3 regions of the Mycolicibacterium aromaticivorans JS19b1 genome follow, and region 2 is predicted to be linked to each of the others. Evidence: predicted binding sites of a transcription regulator. Region 2 holds the regulator's gene; each other region holds the start of a gene.
The links. The regulator LexA, encoded in region 2, represses DNA repair genes until DNA is damaged. The targets are predictions, from matches to a motif close to CGAACANNTGTTCG.

Region 1 (6,327 bases), 840 kb from region 2:
CTTTTGGATCCCAGTCGTCGCCGAGGAGGTCCGGGCCCAGGTGGGCGACGGCATCTTCGTCGTGCTCCCGGTCGAGGATCTCCAGGATACCCAAGTCGATACCCAGCGCTTGAATATCCCCGGCCTCCAAAGCGATTCGGATCTTGTAGGCGTTGCGGATGGGTTTGCCTTTCGGGCCGACCCGCCACGCGCCGTCCATCTTCAGGTGCGAGTGGATGCTGGCCGGGCCCACCCGGATGAACAGGTGCTTGCCGCGACTGATCACCTCGTCGACAGTCTGGCCGGCGAGGTCCACGGTGGCGTAGCGCGGCACGCGGATATCGCACCGCGTCAGCGTTTTACCGACCAGCGCCTCGCGCAGGTTGGCCGCGGTGCGGAAGACGGTATCGCCTTCGGGCATGGTTCCAGCCTAGAAGGGCGGGGGATGGGCGGCGGCTCTCGCCTCGTTGAGTCCACGTTCCCGGCGGATCCGATCGGCTCGATCTTGGGCGCGGGTCCGGCGGCGAGCCGGCATCATCAGATCGCGTCCGGGCTGATTGTGCGCCGGGGCCTGGGGCACGTTCAGCTCCCCGGTTGGTGTGACGAACTGTGGAAAGAACAGCGCGCCGCCAGGTTTCGTGGTGTAGGTACGGCCTGACGGCGATGTCCAGATCACCGTGCCATCGGGCAACTGATGGTCTGCCCAGCCGCCAGCGCCGGCGTAGAAAGTCTTCAACAGATGATGAAGCCGACACAGCAATTTCAGGTTCGACGGGTGTGTGGGCCCGAGCGGGTACGGCACGGTGTGATCGATGTCCGTCATCGAGGCCGGACGGTCACACCCGGGGAATCGGCACGTCAGATCCCGGCAGCGGATGAACTCCGCCAGCACGGCCGAGGGCCGATACCGTGGTTCGGCGCTCAACTCCTTGCCTCCCACGACCGGGCGGAGCTTGGCGCGCTTGGCCAAGGTTCGTACGGTCTCGGCCGGAATGCCGCCATAGCCCGGCAATAGCGCCGGGGCGTCCCCTTCGCCGGCGACGGTCTTGGCCTCGGCCAGTAGGTGGATGACGATCTGCGTCGGCTCGCTGGCGCTGTCCGCGCTCGCGGGGCAGTCGCCGCATCCGCACTCGCACTGCATCGTCGGGTCGCCTGCTGACCACGCGCCCAGAGCATCGGCTCGACGCTGCCGCGCGGTCCGGGAGTCATCCCGGCACACGGTCGCTCCGAGTTGGTTCAGCCGCTGGTCAAAGGCCGCCGCGTCGGCGGCGCGGACCCGCCCCCAGATTTCCGCCAATCCGTCTGTGCCAGCGGTGATCTCGATATGGCGGTCGTCGTCGGCTGTGCGCGCGACGCGGACCGCGTCGGGATCCAGCCCGCGGACGGACCAGTCGATGACCTGATTGGTCTTCTCCCGCGAGAAGGTGTTCCACCCGGGCGCCTGTTCCGCCACCAGGGCGTCGACAGCAGCAAGCGATTCGGGATCGGTGATCAATCCGGTGCGGAACACCGCAGCGATGATGATGCGGTATTCGATTGCCCCGGAGGCGAAGGCAGCGCCGAGCTTCGGCAGCCTCTCGATCAGCTGCAAGCCGTAGTCCATCTGTGACGACGCTCGGCCCTGGCTGATTCCCAGTTCGGCAGCCACTTCGGCGGCGACTGCTTCCCAATTGTCGACGCACCACTGGGCGCGGTCGGCTGCCTCGACCGATCGCATCCGACGCTGACAGAGCCGGCCTGCTGCCAGGATTCGCTCGGCGATCGCCACGCGTTCATTGCGCTGCCCGCGGCGCATCGTATCGAGGAGATCGGCATCCGTTCGCTGTTCGAACATGTGTTCTATACTAGTCCTGGGTGCCGACAACTTTTGATCGGCAGTTTGGCAGTGTCGATACGCTCTGGCGTGATCGATTTCCAGAGCGAGGACCTGGGCACGGTCCGGTTGGACTTCAACGGTCAGGTCGATATCCGATCCATCGGACAGCTCATCGGCGCGTATGTCCTATAGCTGACTAGCGCAAGCGCAGCCCGCGGGGTGTGCGGGAGAACCCGGCGTCCACCAGTGCGTCGGCGGTGGCTTTCCGGTCGGCGTATGCACCGGCTTCCAAAACGGGTACACCGTCCAGCTTTTCGACCAGCACACCGCTGATGCGGCCACTGCTGACCAGTTCGGCCAGCGTTCCCGCCGCGGCGCGCTGCGCTTCATCGTCGGTGCTGAAGTTCAGCAGCGACCGCCCGCCGCGCTCGAGGAACCACACCAGCGCACCGTCCACCAGGATGACCAGTGCGCCGGCTTTGCGCCCGGGCCGATGGCTGGCGTCGGCGTCCGGGCGGGCCGGCCATGGCAGCGCCGCGCCATAAGGGTTGGCCGGATCGGCGGCCGCCAGCACGACCGCGCGGTAGTCGGGCCGCTCCGGATCCACGCCGTCGAGATAGGTCCGCAGCCGGTCGACCGTCGACGCGACCGCGAACTGCGCTCCGCCGAGTGACTCGACGAAGTAACCGCGCTGACACCGCCCGGCTTCCTCGAAACCGGTGAGCACCTTGTACATCGTGGCGAACCCGCCTGGCACCCCCTCGGCAGCTGCCGCGCCCTTGGTCAGCACGCCGTGGCGGTTCAGCAACAGCTCAGCTGAGAAGTGTGCGCGGACAGTCGAATCCGGCTCGCGCGCCGGCACCGCCGACCACCGACCCGCGACCGTCGAGTCCACCGAGCGGGCTTGGGCGTGCGCCACCGAATAGCGGCTCAATCGCGGCGCACGGCGCTGCCGGTGCGCCGGTGCGGCGGGTCGACGCGTACCGGGCTTGCGGCCGCCCGCCAGCATGGCGCGTACCGGCGCGAACGTGTCGCCGGTGACCCAGCCGGCCCAGATCAGCTCCCACAGAGCGGCTTTGGCGGCTTCCTCCGAGCCGCCGACCAGCTGTCGGAAGAAGAACGCGCCGCGCGCCTCGCCGGGCTCGCCCAGGACCTCGAGGATCGCGCGGTGTGCGTCGGTCACGTCGATCTCGGCGGGAGTCGCGAGCGTCAGCGGTGCGGTATCCGCGTGGTGGAACGTGATCCAGCCGTCGCTGCCCGAGATCGATCCGGCCCCTGACCAGGTGACCTCACCGGAGGCCAGCAGCTCGTCGAGCATTGCCGGTTGGTAGTCGCGCACTCGCGGACTGAACACCAGCGGTTCGACCGCCGATGCGGGGATCGGCACCCCGGCCAGCTGGTCGATCACGCTTGCCAGGCCGTCCACGCCGGACGTCGCAGAGCTGCCGACCTGCTGCCACGCAGGCAAGAAGCGGGCATACGCAGCCGTGCTGACCGGTTCGACCTGCGCCCGCAGCGCCGCCAGTGAGCGGCGACGCAAGATGCGCAGCACCTCGGCGTCACACCACTGGTCAGCCCCCGCGTAGGCGGGAAATCCGGCGGGAGTTGGCGCGGCGACGAACTCGCCGCGAACCAGCTTGCCGTCCACCGACATCCGGCCCAGAACATCGGCGGCGACCCGCAGGCCCAATCCGAACCGTGCCGCGGCCTCGGCGGTGGTGAAGGGCCCACGGGTACGGGCGAAGCGGCCCATCAACTCACCGAGCGGGTCGGGCACCGCCTCGGTGAAACTTGTCGGCACTCCGACGGGCACGGCGACGCCGACCGCGTCGCGCAGGCGGCCGATGTCCTCGATGCCTGCCCACCAGGACTGTCCGGCGTACGACAGCGGCAGCGCCCGCCTTGCGGCATGCAGTCCGTCCAGCCACGCGCCGACATCGCTGGCGGTGCAGCGCTCGGCGATCTCGGCCTCGGTCAGCGGGCCGAGCAGGCGCAGCAGGTCCGCCACGCCTTCGGCGTCCCGGGCCCTGCGGTCTTCGGAAAGATGTTGCAGCTGTCGGGATGTCGCGGCAATGACGTCGGGGTCGAGCAGCTCCCGGAGCTCAACACGGCCGAGCAACTCCGCCAGGAGAGTGCTGTCCAGCGACAGTGCGGCCGCGCGGCGCTCGGCCAGCGGGCTGTCGCCCTCGTACATGAACGCGCCGACATAGCCGAACATCAGCGACGCCGCGAACGGCGACGGCATCGGAGTCTCGACTTCGACCAGCCGCACCCGGCGCTGGGCGATGCGGCTCATCAGGTCGGTCAGCGTCGGAACGTCATAGACGTCCTGCAGGCATTCACGCACCGCCTCGAGCACGATCGGAAAGTCAGGATATTTGCGCGCCACATCCAGCAATTGGGCCGCTCGCTGCCGCTGGTGCCACAGCGGCGAACGCTTACCCGGATGGCGTCGGGGGAGCAGCAGCGCGCGCGCAGCGCACTCCCGGAACCGGGACGCGAACAGCGCCGAACCGCCCACCTCGGTGGTGACCAACGGTTCGATCTCGTCGGGGGCGAAGACGAACAGGTCGGCGCCGGGCGGGGCGTCCTCGGTGTCCGGCAGCCGCACCACGATGCCGTCGTCGGAGGCGGTGGGTTTCTCGTCGATGCCGTACCGCTCCAGCAGCCGACGGCTGACCGCAAGTGCCAGCGGACCGTGCACCTTCAGTCCGTAGGGGGAGTGCAGGACCACCCGCCAGTCGCCGAGCTCGTCGCGGAAGCGCTCGACCAGCAGGGTGGTGTCGCTGGGCACGGTGGCGGTCGCGTTGCGCTGATCGTCGAGCAGCTGCCACAGGTTGTCGGTGGCATAGTCGGCGAAACCGAGTTCATTGCATCGTGTTTCGAAATCTTCGCGGCCCATCCCGGCCAGCTCGCCGGTGAATTTACCGATCGCCTGGCCGAGTTCGGCGGGTCGGCCCGCGTCGTCGCCGCGCCAGAACGGCAGCCTTGCCGGTTGCCCCGGCGCCGGGATGACCAGCACCCGGTCGTGGGTGATCTCGGTGATCCGCCAGCTGGTCGCACCCAGCGAGATGACGTCTCCGGGCCGCGACTCGTACACCATCTCTTCATCGAGTTCGCCGACCCGCGAGGGCTTTTCGGAATCGGTGGCCAGATACACGGTGAACATGCCGCGGTCGGGGATGGCGCCCCCGGAAGTGACCGCGAGCCGCTGCGCGCCGGGACGCGCGGTCAGTGTGCCGTTGTCGCGGTCGTAGATCAGTCGCGGCCGCAGCTCGGCGAAATCCGTCGATGGATACTTCCCCGACAGTAGATCCAGGGTTGCCTCGAAAGCGCTGCGCGGCAACGTCGCGAACGGTGCGCTGCGCCGGACGACGTCGAACCACTCGTCGGCATTGACCGGCTCGAGGGCGCATGCTGCCACGGTGTGCTGGGCCAGCACGTCGAGCGGATTGGTAGGGACCCGCATGGTTTCGATCTGGCCGGCGAGCATGCGCTGCACACTTACCGCGCAGCCGATCAGGTCGGTCCGGTGCTTGGGGAACAGCACGCCGCGGGAGATCTCTCCGACCTGGTGCCCGGCCCGCCCGACGCGCTGCAATCCGCTGGCCACCGACGGCGGAGCTTCCACCTGGATCACCAGATCTACTGCGCCCATGTCGATTCCGAGTTCCAGGCTCGATGTTGCCACCACGGACTTGAGCCGCCCGCTTTTGAGGTCGTCCTCGACGGCGGCGCGCTGCTCCTTGGACACCGAGCCGTGATGTGCGCGGGCCAGCAGCGGCTCGGCTCCGTAGGTCTGGCCGCTGCCCATGATGTGCGCCGGTGGTCCGCCGGGCACCTGGCGGTTGGGCGGCGCATCCAGTTCGACGCCGGAGCGTTCGGCATGAATTTCGTTGATACGCGCGGTGAGCCGCTCGGCGAGACGACGGGAGTTGGCGAACACGATCGTCGAGTTGTGTGCCTCGATGAGGTCGACGATGCGCGCCTCGACATCGGGCCAGATGGTGTTGTTCTCCAAGTTGGCCATGTCGGGCACCGGCACCTGGACGGTCAACTCGAACGTCTTGGCCGCCGGCGGCGCGACGATGGTCGTCGGCCTGGCACCGGAGAGGAACCGGGCCACTTCCTCCGGTGGACTGACCGTCGCCGAGAGCCCGATACGCTGGGCGGGTTTCTCCAGCAGCGCATCAAGGCGCTCCAGGGACACCGCCAGGTGCGCGCCGCGTTTGGTGGCGGCGACCGCGTGCACTTCGTCGATGATCACCGTCTCGATACCGGTCAGCGTCTCCCGTGCCGCGGAGGTCAGCATCAGGAACAGCGATTCCGGGGTGGTGATCAGGATGTCGGGCGGCTTGGTGATGAGCTCGCGTCTACGGGCGGGCGGGGTGTCGCCGGAGCGGACGCCGACGCTGATCTGCGGGGCGGGCACACCGTCGCATTCGGCGATACGAGTGATACCGGTAAGCGGGGTGCGCAGGTTGCGTTCGACGTCGACGGCCAGGGCTTTGAGTGGGGAGACATACAGCACC
Region 2 (6,327 bases):
CAAAGAAGGTTTCAACGACAGCGGCGAGACCTAGCGGAGTCCACCGCACCGATGACAGGGTTGGCCAGTGACTCAGCAGAAGACTCAGCAGAAGTCTCAGCGAAAGCCCAATCTCCAGCCGGTGCGGGATGTGACGCCCACCCTGCACTTCCGGACCATTCATGGCTACCGGCGCGCCTTCCGGGTGGCCGGGTCGGGTCCGGCGCTACTGCTGATCCACGGGATCGGTGACAACTCGACGACGTGGCATCCGGTGCACAGCAAGCTCGCCCAGCGGTTCACCGTCATCGCCCCGGACCTGCTGGGGCATGGACAGTCCGACAAGCCGCGAGCCGACTATTCGGTGGCGGCCTACGCCAACGGCATGCGCGATCTGCTCAGCGTGCTCGACCTCGACAAGGTGACCGTGGTCGGGCATTCACTCGGCGGCGGCGTGGCTATGCAATTCGCTTACCAGTTCCCGCAATTGGTGGAGCGGCTGATCCTGGTCAGCGCAGGCGGGGTGACCAAAGAGGTCAACATCGCGCTGCGGGCCGCCTCGCTCCCGTTGGGCGGGGAGGCGTTGGCCCTGCTGCGACTGCCGATGGTCCTGCCCGCGTTGCAGCTTGCCGGCCGCGCGCTGGGCAGCGTCTTCGGCTCCACCGGTCTGGGCCGCGACCTGCCGGACGCGCTGCGCATCCTGGCCGATCTGCCCGAGCCGACGGCCTCGTCGGCATTCACCCGCACACTGCGCTCGGTGGTGGACTGGCGCGGCCAGGTGGTCACCATGCTGGACCGATGTTATCTCACCGAATCCGTTCCGGTGCAACTCATTTGGGGCGACTTGGACGCGGTGATCCCGGTCAGCCATGCCCGGATGGCACACTCCGCCATGCCCGGCTCCCAGCTCGAGATCTTCGGCCGCTCCGGCCACTTCCCGTTCCACGACGACCCCGACCGTTTCGTGGAGGTCGTCGAGAAGTTCATCGACGCGACAGCCCCGGCCGAGTACGACCAGGACGCCTTGCGGGAACTTCTTCGCACCGGCCTCTCCGAACGCCTGGTCACCGGGTCGCTGGACACCCGGGTCGCCGTGCTCGATGCCCTGGGCGCCGACGAGCGCAGTGCCACCTGACTTCAGCGTCGTAAAGTCGAATCATGACCGTCGACGTGACCGTGCTGCGGGTATTCACCGATGAAGGTGGCAATTTCGGCAATCCGCTGGGCGTGGTCGACGCGGCAACCGTGCCGCCCGGTGACCGCCAGCGCATTGCGACCGAATTAGGTTACAGCGAAACAGTATTCATCGATCTGCCAACCGACGGGTCAACCACCGCGCACGCCCGCATCTTCACTCCGGCCACGGAATTGCCATTCGCCGGGCACCCCACCGTCGGCGCGGCCTGGTGGCTGCGGGAGTGCGGCGCACCGATTCACACCCTGCAGGTTCCTGCCGGCATCGTCGGAGTCACCTACGACGACGATCGCACGGTGATCCGGGTTCGGGCCGAGTGGTCGCCGGAGTTCGCCATCCACGACCTGGACTCGGTGGACGAGCTGCTGGCCGCCGACCCGGACGACTACTCCGACGACGCGGAGCATTACCTCTGGGCGTGGCTGGATCGCGACGCCGGCCACCTCCGGTCGCGGATGTTCGCCGCCGATCTCGGGGTGCCGGAAGATGAGGCCACCGGATCGGCGGCGGCACGGGTGACCGATTACCTGAGCCGCGACCTGACGATCACACAAGGCAAGGGATCGCAGATCTTCACGACGTGGGACGCGCAAGGGTGGGTGCTGATCGCCGGCCGAGTGGTCAGCGACGGTGTGCGACAGCTGGATTGAACTTGCTCAGCCCGACGTGCCGACGGACCGGTGGGCGCGCAGCGCCTCGATCTCACGCTCGAAGTCCTCGGCTGAGCTGAACGAGCGGTACACCGACGCGAATCGCAGATAGGCGACCTCGTCGAGTTCACGAAGCGGGCCGAGGATGGCGAGTCCGACCTCGTGGCTGGGGATCTCGGGCGAGCCGGCGGCCCGCACCGTGTCCTCTACTTGTTGGGCCAGCAGATTGAGCGCGTCGTCGTCGACGTCGCGGCCCTGGCAGGCCCGGCGAACGCCGCTGACGACCTTTTCCCGACTGAACGGCTCGGTGACGCCGCTGCGCTTCACGACCGCCAGAACCGCGGTCTCCACGGTGGTGAAGCGCCGGCCGCACTCCGGACAGGAGCGGCGACGCCGGATGGCCTGGCCCTCGTCGGTCTCGCGGGAATCGACAACACGAGAGTCCGGGTTGCGGCAGAACGGACAGTGCATGACCGCTCCTTCGCTCAATGGCCCGATACGTCGAACCACTGAGAGCCTACCTGCGCCCTCCGCGGGAGCGGCTGCGGCCAGCACGGCGGTCAGCCGATCGGCGCGATCAGCGTCTGCCCGGCGTCCAGCGACGCCGATTCGAGCTTGTTCAAATCGCGGATGCGCTGCACCACCTGTCCGGCGGGCGCATCCGGCGCGACCCGTCCGGCCAGCTGCTGCAGCGTCTCCCCCGCCTGGACCTGGACGACGGCGAGCTGGTCCGGCATCCGCTCGGGGGCCGCAGGCGTGGCGCTGAAGTGGCCGACCATACCGAGCCAGAGCGTGATCAACGCGGCCACTCCCGCCAGCGCGATCGTGACTGCCGTGCTGACCGGCCTGCGTGTGTGCGACGCCCGCGAGAACGCGACACCCGTGCCCGGGTACCGCATCGGCGTGACAGCCGGCCGAGCCGGGTGCGGCCGGTGCGCGCGAACACGGGCCGGACGGCGCCGAGCAGGGGAAACAGGCGCGCCGGCCGTCCGCCGGTACACCGGTGCCGAGATGTAAACCTGTCGATCATCGATGACTGTCACGTCCGTGTCCTTCCTTCAGGGCCGCCCCGGTTCGCTCTTGTGTTCGAAATATACTCGATCATCCGTTCGAAACCCGAACATGTGAGCGAGCGTGTTCGAAGAATAAATCCGGCCACCGACAAGTTCTGCTCCGCCGGCCGCCGAGAACACCGAATCGCGACACGGTCGAACAAATGTTTGAATTTTGACGCGGGCCCGGCTAGATTCGGCCCCATGAGCGAGCGCAGTGAGACATCCGGGCTGACCGACCGGCAGCGAACCATCCTCGACGTGATCCGCGCCTCAGTCACCAGCCGCGGCTATCCCCCCAGCATCCGTGAGATCGGCGACGCCGTCGGGCTCACGTCTACGTCATCAGTGGCCCACCAGCTGCGCACCCTGGAGCGCAAGGGCTATCTGCGCCGCGATGCCAACCGGCCGCGCGCGGTGGACGTCCGCGCAGCCGACGATGCGGTGAGCCACGTGCGCACCGAAGTCGCGGGTTCGGACGCGCTGCCCGAGCCGACCTTCGTGCCGGTGCTCGGACGCATCGCCGCAGGCGGCCCGATCCTCGCCGAGGAAGCCGTCGAGGACGTGTTCCCGCTACCGCGCGAGTTGGTCGGCGACGGGTCGCTGTTCCTGCTCAAGGTCGTCGGTGAGTCCATGATCGACGCGGCGATCTGCGATGGCGACTGGGTCGTGGTCCGTCAGCAGAACGTAGCCGACAACGGCGATATCGTCGCGGCGATGATCGACGGCGAGGCAACGGTGAAGACGTTCAAGCGCACCAGCGGCCAGGTCTGGCTGATGCCGCACAACCCAGCGTTCGACCCCATTCCCGGTAACGACGCCGCGATCCTCGGCAAGGTCGTCACCGTTCTCCGCAAGGTCTAGCGGAGGGGGCGAAAGCCTCACTCCGCCTTGTGGAAGCCGTTCGCCTGCGCGAGTTCCTCACTGGCGAACCACACTTCGGGCACGGTGTGGTCGTACAGCGCCGAGTCCGGGGTGTAGTACAGCCCCGAATGTGTGTTGGCCTTGACCACGTAGCCCTCTGGCGCCTGATACGGATCCGAGAGCGGCAGGTGGATAGCCGGACGATTGGCTGCGGCTTCGGCATGCACGTCGGACTGCAGGACTTCCGCCGGCTGCGTGGAGTCTTCTTCCTCGACGTCGACGACGTCGGACTCGACGATCTCCTCCGGTGCCGGCTCGGGCTCCGGGGCGGGCTCGGGCTCGGCAGCGCGACGTCGCCGTGGCGTGCCGAGCTCTCCCATATCGAGTCGCCACATCGATTGCGACTCACCAAGATTCACCGCCGCATGGCGGCCTGAATCACTTGACTCGTCGTCGATGTCCTCGATCTCGGCGTACTCGAGTTCCGCAGGCACCTCGTCGGCCGCACCTGCCTCGTACCCACCGGTTTCGGCGGCCTCGGCGGGGATGCGGGTTGGCGTGGTGTCGATGGAGTCCTGGTCGCCATCGAACACATCCTCGGGTCCGGGCTGCGACTTCTCGTCTTCTGTGGGCGCCCAGCCGAAGCCCGGCGCAGCGGCGACCTGCGGAACGCCGCCGTCGGGGTACGTCGAGAAGCGCGAGGCGGCCGCGGCGTCAGCCTCACCGGCGACCTCACTGGGCCAGTGATCGTCGTCGTCGTAGTCCGAGTCGTCGAAGTCGTCGTCGATCTCCTCGCCGCCGCTGCGGCGGCGCTGCAGCCACAGCACGCCCAGGCCGATCACGGCCAGCAGCAACAGCACCGGGACGATGATCAGCAGCCACCACCAGTGGAAGGCGAAACCGTTGCCGGACTTGGCCCCCGCGGGGCCGGCCGGCCCGGCGGCCGGAACCTGAACGCCGGACAGCGAACCCGCGAGCTCCGGCGGTTTGGTGGTGAAGGTGTTGCTGGCCTTGTTCCAGGAGATTTCGCCGCCGCTGAACTTCTGCGTCACGGTGTCGCCGCTGATGCTCTGCTCGCCGGTCGGTACACCGAGCTTGCCGGTCGCGCCGCCCAGCTTGGCCCAGGCGGCGTTGATTGCGCCGCGCACCACGATGGCGCCGTTGTCGGGCGTCCAGAAGATCACCGGTTTGTCGGCGGCACCGAAGGTGCTGACCCGGCTGTTGGGCGCGCCGCCGTCGGCTTCGGTCCCGGTCGGCCAGCCCAGGTCGCCGGTCGGCCCGCCCTGCGCCTCGTACTTGGCCAGGATCGCGCCCGTCACCGCATGCGCGCCGGTGGCCGGTGAGTAGAAGATCTTGCCGCCCGCGTAATCCTGGGTGGCGCCGTCGGTGCCGAGGGCCTGCTGCGGTCCTTGGCGGGCACCGAGCGGTCCCGCCAGCCCCCCGGCGGCCCGCCACGCCTGGTTGATCACCGTCGTCGCGTCGGTGGGCACCTCGACGCCGGCCACGTTGGCTGCGAGCTCGGGTGGCACGGTGGTGAACGTCTTCGCGGCCGTGTCATAGGAGATCTCGCCACCGGTGAACTTCTGGCTGATCACAGTGCCGTTGAACGTCTCGTCCTCGGTGGGGACGCCCATCGTGCCCGCCGAGCCGCCGAGCTTGTCCCACGCGGCGTTGATCGCGCCGCGTACCACCCACGCGCCGGTGGCCGGTGTCCAGAAGATGGCCGGTTTGTCGCTGGCACTGAACGTGCTGACCAGGCTGTCGGGCCCCACCAGACCCGCGACCGCGTCGATGGTGGGGAATCCGAGGTCGCTGTCGGCTGCACCGCCGAGCGCCTGGTACTTGTCCAGGACCGCCCCGAAGAGCAGGTGGGCGCCGGTGGCCGGGGTGAAGAAGATCTTGCCGCCGCTGAAGTTCTGGGCGAATCCGTCGCCGACGGCGTAGACGTCGCCGTCCTTGGTGCCCACTGGAGAACCATCGCCGCCCGCGGTCTGCCACGCCTGATTGATGGCGTCCCCCGCGTCGGTTTCGGGGCTCGCGATCGCCCCGGGCGCCCACAGCAGCGCGGCCGCAGCCGTCGCGAAGACGCCGAGCGCCATCCGCCCGACGCCTCTACTGAGACGACTTCCAAGCCTGGTCATGCACTCTCCCCGCAGTGTCGGTCAAGATGCTTCCCCTCATCCTCCGTGTCAACTGTGCTTGAGCACCTCACGACACGCGGCGTTTCTACGAGATAACCGGTGCGTTGACGGGGGAAAACACCCTAAATTCCCAGGACAAACCGGGGCGCATCACCAGCGCCCGCCGCTTCGACAGCCGAGCGACGGAGAACCAAACCGCAGTTCAGCCCCGCTTGCGGGGTCAGACGCCCAGGCTGCGGCCGATGATCTCCTTCATGATCTCGGTGGTGCCGCCGTAAATCGTCTGAACGCGGGCGTCCAGGTAGGCCTTGGCCACCGGATATTCGCGCATATAGCCGTAACCGCCGTGCAACTGCAGGCAGCGGTCGACGAGATGGACCTGCTTCTCGGCCGCGTACCACTTGGCCATCGAGGCCTGCTCGGCGGTGAGCTTGCCGTCGAGGTGC
Region 3 (6,327 bases), 780 kb from region 2:
TAATTCGCCATCAGTTCCGACAGCGGCCGGTCCTGCTCGCCCAACGCGGCGAGCACATGCAAGGCGGCCAGCATGCCGGAGTCCGCGCCCCAAAAGTCGCGGAAGTAATAGTGCGCCGAATGCTCACCGCCGAAGATCGCTCCGGTGTCGGCCATCAGCGCCTTGATGTAGGAGTGCCCGACGCGCGAGCGCACCGGCGTTCCACCCCGTTCGACGACCAACTCGGGCACCGCGCGCGAGGTGATCAGGTTGTGGATGACGGTGGCGCCGATCTCCCGGGTGAGTTCGCGGCCTGCGACCAACGCGGTGACCGCCGACGGCGAAACGGGACCGCCACGTTCGTCGACGACGAAACACCGGTCCGCGTCGCCGTCGAACGCCAGCCCGATATCGGCGCCGGTCTCCACCACGAACTTCTGCAGGTCGACCAGATTGGCCGGCTCCAGCGGATTGGCTTCGTGATTGGGGAACGAACCGTCGAGCTCAAAATACAGCGGCAGCACCGTCAGCGCCTCGATGGGGCCCAGTACGGCAGGCGTGGTGTGGCCGGCCATGCCGTTGCCTGCATCGACCGCGACCCGCAGTGGTCGCACGCCGGCGACATCGACCAGCGACCGAAGGAACTGTCCGTAGTCGGCGAGCACATCGTGATAGCGCACCTGCCCACGCGGCCCGTCATAGCCGGGAACCCCGGCGATCACTTCGTCGCGGATGATCGCCAGCCCGGTGTCCTCACCCACGGCCTTCGCCCCGGCGCGGCACAGCTTGATTCCGTTGTAGGCGGCCGGGTTATGGCTCGCGGTGAACATGGCACCCGCGCAGCCCAGGAAACCGGACGCAAAGTACAGCTGATCGGTGGAGGCCAGCCCGATCCGCACCACATCGAGACCCTGCGCGGTGACCCCGGCGGCGAACGCCTCGGCGAGCGCCGGCGAGCTTTCACGCATGTCGTACCCGATCGCGATCCGGTCGCCACCCTCATCGCGAATCAGCCGGGCGAACGCGGCGGCCACGTCGGATACGAACGCGTCGTCGATCTCCTGCCCGACCAGACCGCGCACGTCATAAGCCTTGATCACACGGCGAACCGCGTCGGCGGGCCTCGACATGACAGATCTCCTGACCGAGAGGGACTCTTGGCCGCCAGCCTATCTGTTCCGGTCCCCCGGCAAGGGCGGCTATCGGGTCAGTCGGTGGGGTCCGGCAGTACCCGCAGGTGCCCACGGCGGCGGCCGGCAGTCGTCGGTCGATGCGCAGCGGCCGGCATCATCGGAGTTCCGGTCGCGGGCGCATGCGCGGCTCCGCTGGGATCGGAGAATCCGGCGATCGGGGGCCGGGCGGGCAACTCACGGCCTTCCCGTACTGCATCGGCAAGAGCGACGAGATCGTCCTCGTCGGGGAACTCCGGCAGCGGCCCGGCGTGGCGGACCAGCTCCCAACCGCGGGGGGCAGTGATCCGGTTGGCATGAGTGATGCACAGGTCCCACGAATGCGGTTCGCGGGAGATTGCCAGTGGCCCGACGACCGCAGTCGAATCGGAGTAGACGAACGTCAGCGTCGCCACCGCATAATGGGGGCATCCAGGCCGGCAGCAGCGACGAGGAACATTCACGTCCGTGAGGCTATCGCGGTTCATTCACAGGTTGCCCGGGGACACGCGCAGCCGCCGGGCGGCCGATTCACAACCGTTACGATCACATCCGTGGCCGATTCCCGCAGCTCCCGGCGAGGTGGTCGATCCGGTGGCAGCCCGGGGTCGCGCCGGGGACGTGAGATGCGGGGCCCATTGCTGCCGCCGACGGTGCCGGGGTGGCGCAGCCGCGCAGAGCGGTTCGACATGGCGGTCCTGGAAGCCTATGAGCCGATCGAGCGGCGGTGGCAACAACGGCTCACCGGTCTCGACGTTGCCGTCGACGAGATCCCGCGCATAGCGCCGAAGGATCCGGACAGTGTGCAGTGGCCCGCTGAAGTGGTGGCCGACGGGCCGATCGCGTTGGCCCGGCTGATTCCAGCCGGCGTGGACGTTCGCGGAAATTCGACGCGCGCCCGAATTGTGCTGTTCCGCAAGCCGATCGAGCGTCGAGCCAAAGACTCGATCGATCTGACCGATCTTCTGCACGAGATTCTGGTGGCGCAGGTGGCCACCTATCTCGGGGTCGAGCCGTCGGTCATCGACCCGACCATCGACGACGACTGAGTCGGACTCGCCGACCAGCGGTCGCCGTCAGATGATGCCGCGCTTGAGGCGACGACGCTCCCGCTCGGAGAGTCCGCCCCAGATACCGAAACGCTCGTCGTTGGCCAAGGCGTACTCGAGGCACGACTCGCGGACCTCGCAGCCCAAGCAGATCCGCTTGGCCTCGCGGGTGGAACCGCCCTTCTCGGGGAAGAACGCTTCGGGATCGGTCTGCGCGCACAGCGCGCGTTCCTGCCACTGGTCTTCTTCATCGGCCGAATCCGGCGTCGCATCGATGATCGGGTCTGGCACCAAACTCAAGTGAGCGCGTGCCATTACCCCCATCGTCTGCGAACCGGTAATGGACTGCGGCAACCCCATCGTGCCGAACACGTGCTCATAGGACATTTCCGCCTCCTCACCTGGTTTCGTAGATCTTTTGCATGTCGCCCACTATTGAAGTGTGCCCAACTCGTTCGAACACTTGGTCGAATCGCGGTCTGGGACACCGAAACCGGCTGGTCCGACCGGGAAATGACACTGATGTGATTAGACACTTATGCAGTGGCCCGGTCAAGCGATTGAACCGAAATTAATACCATTTCCCTTGGATAATTCGGCGAGTCGATGCCCCGGCGTGTCATCGGCGTGACGCGATCGTGACCGCGTTGGTCGCCGAAAGGGCCGACCGCCTAGTGTCGATCGGTGTGAAGATCACCGTTCTGGTCGGCGGCGTCGGGGGTGCCCGGTTCCTGCTGGGCGTACAGCGATTGCTCGGCCTGGGCCAGTTCGCCGGCCAGATATCCGGAGCCACAGGCGATCTTGATCACACGCTGACGGCCGTGGTCAACATCGGCGACGATGCCTGGATGCACGGTGTGCGCATCTGTCCCGACCTCGACACCTGCATGTACACCTTAGGTGGAGGTATCGACCCCGAGCGAGGCTGGGGACATCGCAACGAGACGTGGCACGCGAAAGAGGAATTGGCGGCCTACGGCGTACAACCCGATTGGTTCGGCCTGGGCGACCGCGACCTCGCCACTCATCTGGTGCGCAGTCAGATGCTGCGTGCGGGATATCCCCTGTCGCAGGTGACCGAGGCGCTGTGCCACCGCTGGCAGCCGGGCGTTACGCTCCTGCCTGCCAGCGACGACCGGTGCGAAACCCACGTTGTGATCGACGATCCCGACACCGGTGACCGCAAAGCCATCCACTTTCAGGAATGGTGGGTGCGCTACCGGGCGCAGGTGCCCACACACAGTTTCGCGTTCGTGGGGTCCGAAAACGCCACTGCCGGGCCCGGTGTCGTCGACGCGATCACCGAAGCCGATGTCGTCATGCTCGCCCCCTCCAATCCGGTGGTGAGCATCGGCGCAATCCTCGCCATCCCCGGTGTTCGCGCCGCGCTGCGCTCCACACCTGCCCCGGTCGTCGGCTACTCCCCCATCATCGGCGGAAAGCCGTTGCGCGGCATGGCCGACGAATGCCTGTCGGTGATCGGCGTCGAGACCTCCTCGCACGCCGTCGCCCACCACTTCGGCGCACGCTCGGCGACCGGAATCCTCGACTACTGGCTGGTGTCCGAAGGCGATCATGCCGACGTACCGGGACTGACGGTGCACTCGATACCGCTGCTGATGTCTGATCCGGCAGCCACCGCCGACATGGTGCGCGCCGGCCTCGAATTGGCGGGGGTGGCGTCGTGAATCTTGAGCATGGCAGTGCCGCTCCCGTCGAAATCCTGCCCGTCCCCGGCCTTCCGGAGTTCCGTCCGGGCGATGATCTGGCGGCCGCCCTCGTCTCGGCAGCACCCTGGCTGCGCGACGGCGACATCGTCGTCGTCACCAGCAAGGTGATGTCCAAGTGCGAGGGCCGCATCGTCGCGGCGCCCGCGGACCCCGACGAACGAGACGCACTGCGCCGCAAGATCATCGACGATGAGGCCGTGCGGGTGCTGGCCCGCAAGGGCCGCACTTTGATCACCGAGAACCGCAACGGCATCGTGCAGGCGGCCGCGGGCGTCGACGGCTCCAACGTCGGATCCACCGAATTGGCGTTGCTGCCGGTCGATCCCGACGGCAGCGCGGCCGCGCTGCGCACGGCACTGCGCGAGCGGCTCGGCGTGAATGTCGCGGTTCTGGTCACCGACACCATGGGTCGTGCCTGGCGCAACGGCCAGACCGACGCCGCGATCGGCGCCGCCGGGCTGCCTGTGCTCTACGGATACGCCGGCGCCGTCGACCGGCACGGCAACGAGCTGGTGGTCACCGAAGTCGCCGTCGCCGACGAAATCGCCGCCGCCGCCGACCTGGTCAAGGGCAAGCTGACCGCGGTGCCCGTCGCCGTGGTCCGCGGCCTCGAGCTCGAGGACGACGGGTCCACCGCGGCGCGCCTGCTGCGCGGCGGTGAGGACGACTTGTTCTGGCTGGGCACCGCCGAGTCGCTGGAACTCGGGCGCCGCCAGGCCCAGTTGTTGCGCCGCTCGGTGCGAGTGTTCGCGCCGGAGCCGGTCGACCACACGCTCATCGAGGAGGCCGTCGCCGAGGCGCTCACCGCGCCTGCACCGCACCACACCCGGCCGGTGCGGTTCGTCTGGTTGCAGGATCGGGGGCGTCGCGTCACGCTGCTGGATCGGATGAAAGACGCGTGGCGTGACGATCTTTCCGGCGACGGCAAGCCCGCCGACGCCGTCGAGCGACGGGTCGCCCGAGGTCAAATCCTCTACGACGCACCCGAGATCGTCATCCCGTTCCTGGTCCCCGAAGGCGCCCACAGCTATCCCGACCCGGACCGCATCCAGGCCGAGCACACGATGTTCACGGTCGCGGTCGGCGCGGCGGTACAAGCACTCCTGGTGGCGCTGGCAGTGCGCGGCGTGGGCAGCTGCTGGATCGGCTCGACGATCTTCGCAGCCGGGCTGGTGCGGGAAACCCTTGATCTACCGCCTGATTGGGAACCGCTGGGTGCCGTCGCGATCGGTTATCCGGTCGAACCGCCCGAACCCCGCGACCCGGCGCCGGTCGGCGATCTGCTGGTGCGCAAGTGAGCGTGCGGGAGTCGGCCATCGAGCTGCTGACCGAGTGGGACGCGCCGGACGACTGCCAGGACTCGCTGCGGCAGTCCGTCCTGGCCTTCCTACTCGCGCGCACCGATGCCTGCGAGCGGGCCTGCGTCCCAGGACATATCACGGCTTCGGCGTTGGTGGTCAACCACACCGGCGATCAGGTGCTGCTCACCCTGCATCCGCGGCTCGGTCGCTGGGTTCAGCTCGGCGGGCATTGCGAGGACTCCGACGCCGACATCGTCGCGGCCGCGATGCGGGAGGCGGCCGAAGAGTCCGGAATCGACGGCCTGCGCGTCGACGCGTCGTTGGGCGCCATCCACGTTCACGCACTGACCTGCTCGCTGGGAGTGCCCACCCGGCACCTGGATCTCCAGTTCATCGCCCGCGCACCCGCCGACGCGACCATCGAGATCAGCGACGAATCGCTCGATCTGCGGTGGTGGCCGGTCGACGCGCTGCCAGACGGTATCGACGCGGCGGTCACACACCTGGTGTCGGTCGGCCGCTCGCGGGTCTAGATGTCGGACGAGTAGCGAACGCCGCAGTCCGGGATGACAACTCCCGGCCACACCCGCGCACCACGCAGGAGTTCGCAGCGCGCGCCGATGTTCGCGCCATCGCCGATGATGGCATCGCGCAGTAATGCACGCGGCCCGATCCGGGCGCCGGCGCCGATGATCGACCGCTCCACCACCGAGCCCGCCTCGATGTGCGCCCCGTCGAAGATGACCGCGCCGTCCAGGCGGACGCCGGGCCCGATCTCGGCGCCGCGGCCCACCACCGTCCCGCCGACCAGGACCGCACCCGGGGACACCGAGGCCCCGTCGTGCACAAGGCTTTCCCCGCGTCGCCCGCCGAGGGCGGGTGACGGCGCCAGACCCCGGACCAGGTCAGCCGAACCGCGGACGAAGTCCTCCGGTGTGCCCATGTCGCGCCAATAACTGGAATCGACGTAGCCGCAGACCTTTACCCCGTCGGCCAACAGTGCCGGGAACACCTCACGCTCCACCGACACCTCACGCCCACGTGGGATCTGATCGAGGACGTCGCGATTGAAGATATAGGTGCCTGCGTTGATCTGGTC

Region 1: Y900_RS06650 (HNH endonuclease signature motif containing protein) is a predicted target of LexA. The motif match lies at 1,957-1,970, and genes of this name have one in related genera.
Region 3: cofD (2-phospho-L-lactate transferase) is a predicted target of LexA. The motif match lies at 2,654-2,667, and genes of this name have one in related genera.

Annotation. Positions count from the first base shown of each region.
Region 1 is NZ_JALN02000001.1:1,363,218-1,369,544, reverse strand. It holds gene nei2 (endonuclease VIII Nei2) at 1-400, opposite strand, end outside; gene Y900_RS06650 (HNH endonuclease signature motif containing protein) at 410-1,813, opposite strand; gene Y900_RS06645 (ATP-dependent helicase) at 1,992-6,327, opposite strand, start outside.
Region 2 is NZ_JALN02000001.1:521,180-527,506, forward strand. It holds gene Y900_RS02500 (proteasome assembly chaperone family protein) at 1-34, shown strand, start outside; gene Y900_RS02505 (alpha/beta fold hydrolase) at 68-1,114, shown strand; gene Y900_RS02510 (PhzF family protein) at 1,138-1,824, shown strand; gene nrdR (transcriptional regulator NrdR) at 1,831-2,295, opposite strand; gene Y900_RS02520 (LysM peptidoglycan-binding domain-containing protein) at 2,385-2,867, opposite strand; gene lexA (transcriptional repressor LexA) at 3,081-3,740, shown strand; gene Y900_RS02530 (LGFP repeat-containing protein) at 3,758-5,839, opposite strand; gene Y900_RS02535 (acyl-CoA dehydrogenase family protein) at 6,102-6,327, opposite strand, start outside.
Region 3 is NZ_JALN02000001.1:1,305,015-1,311,341, forward strand. It holds gene Y900_RS06335 (phosphomannomutase/phosphoglucomutase) at 1-1,109, opposite strand, end outside; gene Y900_RS06340 (DUF3499 domain-containing protein) at 1,187-1,612, opposite strand; gene Y900_RS06345 (metallopeptidase family protein) at 1,775-2,197, shown strand; gene Y900_RS06350 (WhiB family transcriptional regulator) at 2,225-2,491, opposite strand; gene cofD (2-phospho-L-lactate transferase) at 2,884-3,885, shown strand; gene Y900_RS06360 (coenzyme F420-0:L-glutamate ligase) at 3,882-5,225, shown strand; gene Y900_RS06365 (NUDIX hydrolase) at 5,222-5,761, shown strand; gene manB (mannose-1-phosphate guanylyltransferase ManB) at 5,758-6,327, opposite strand, start outside.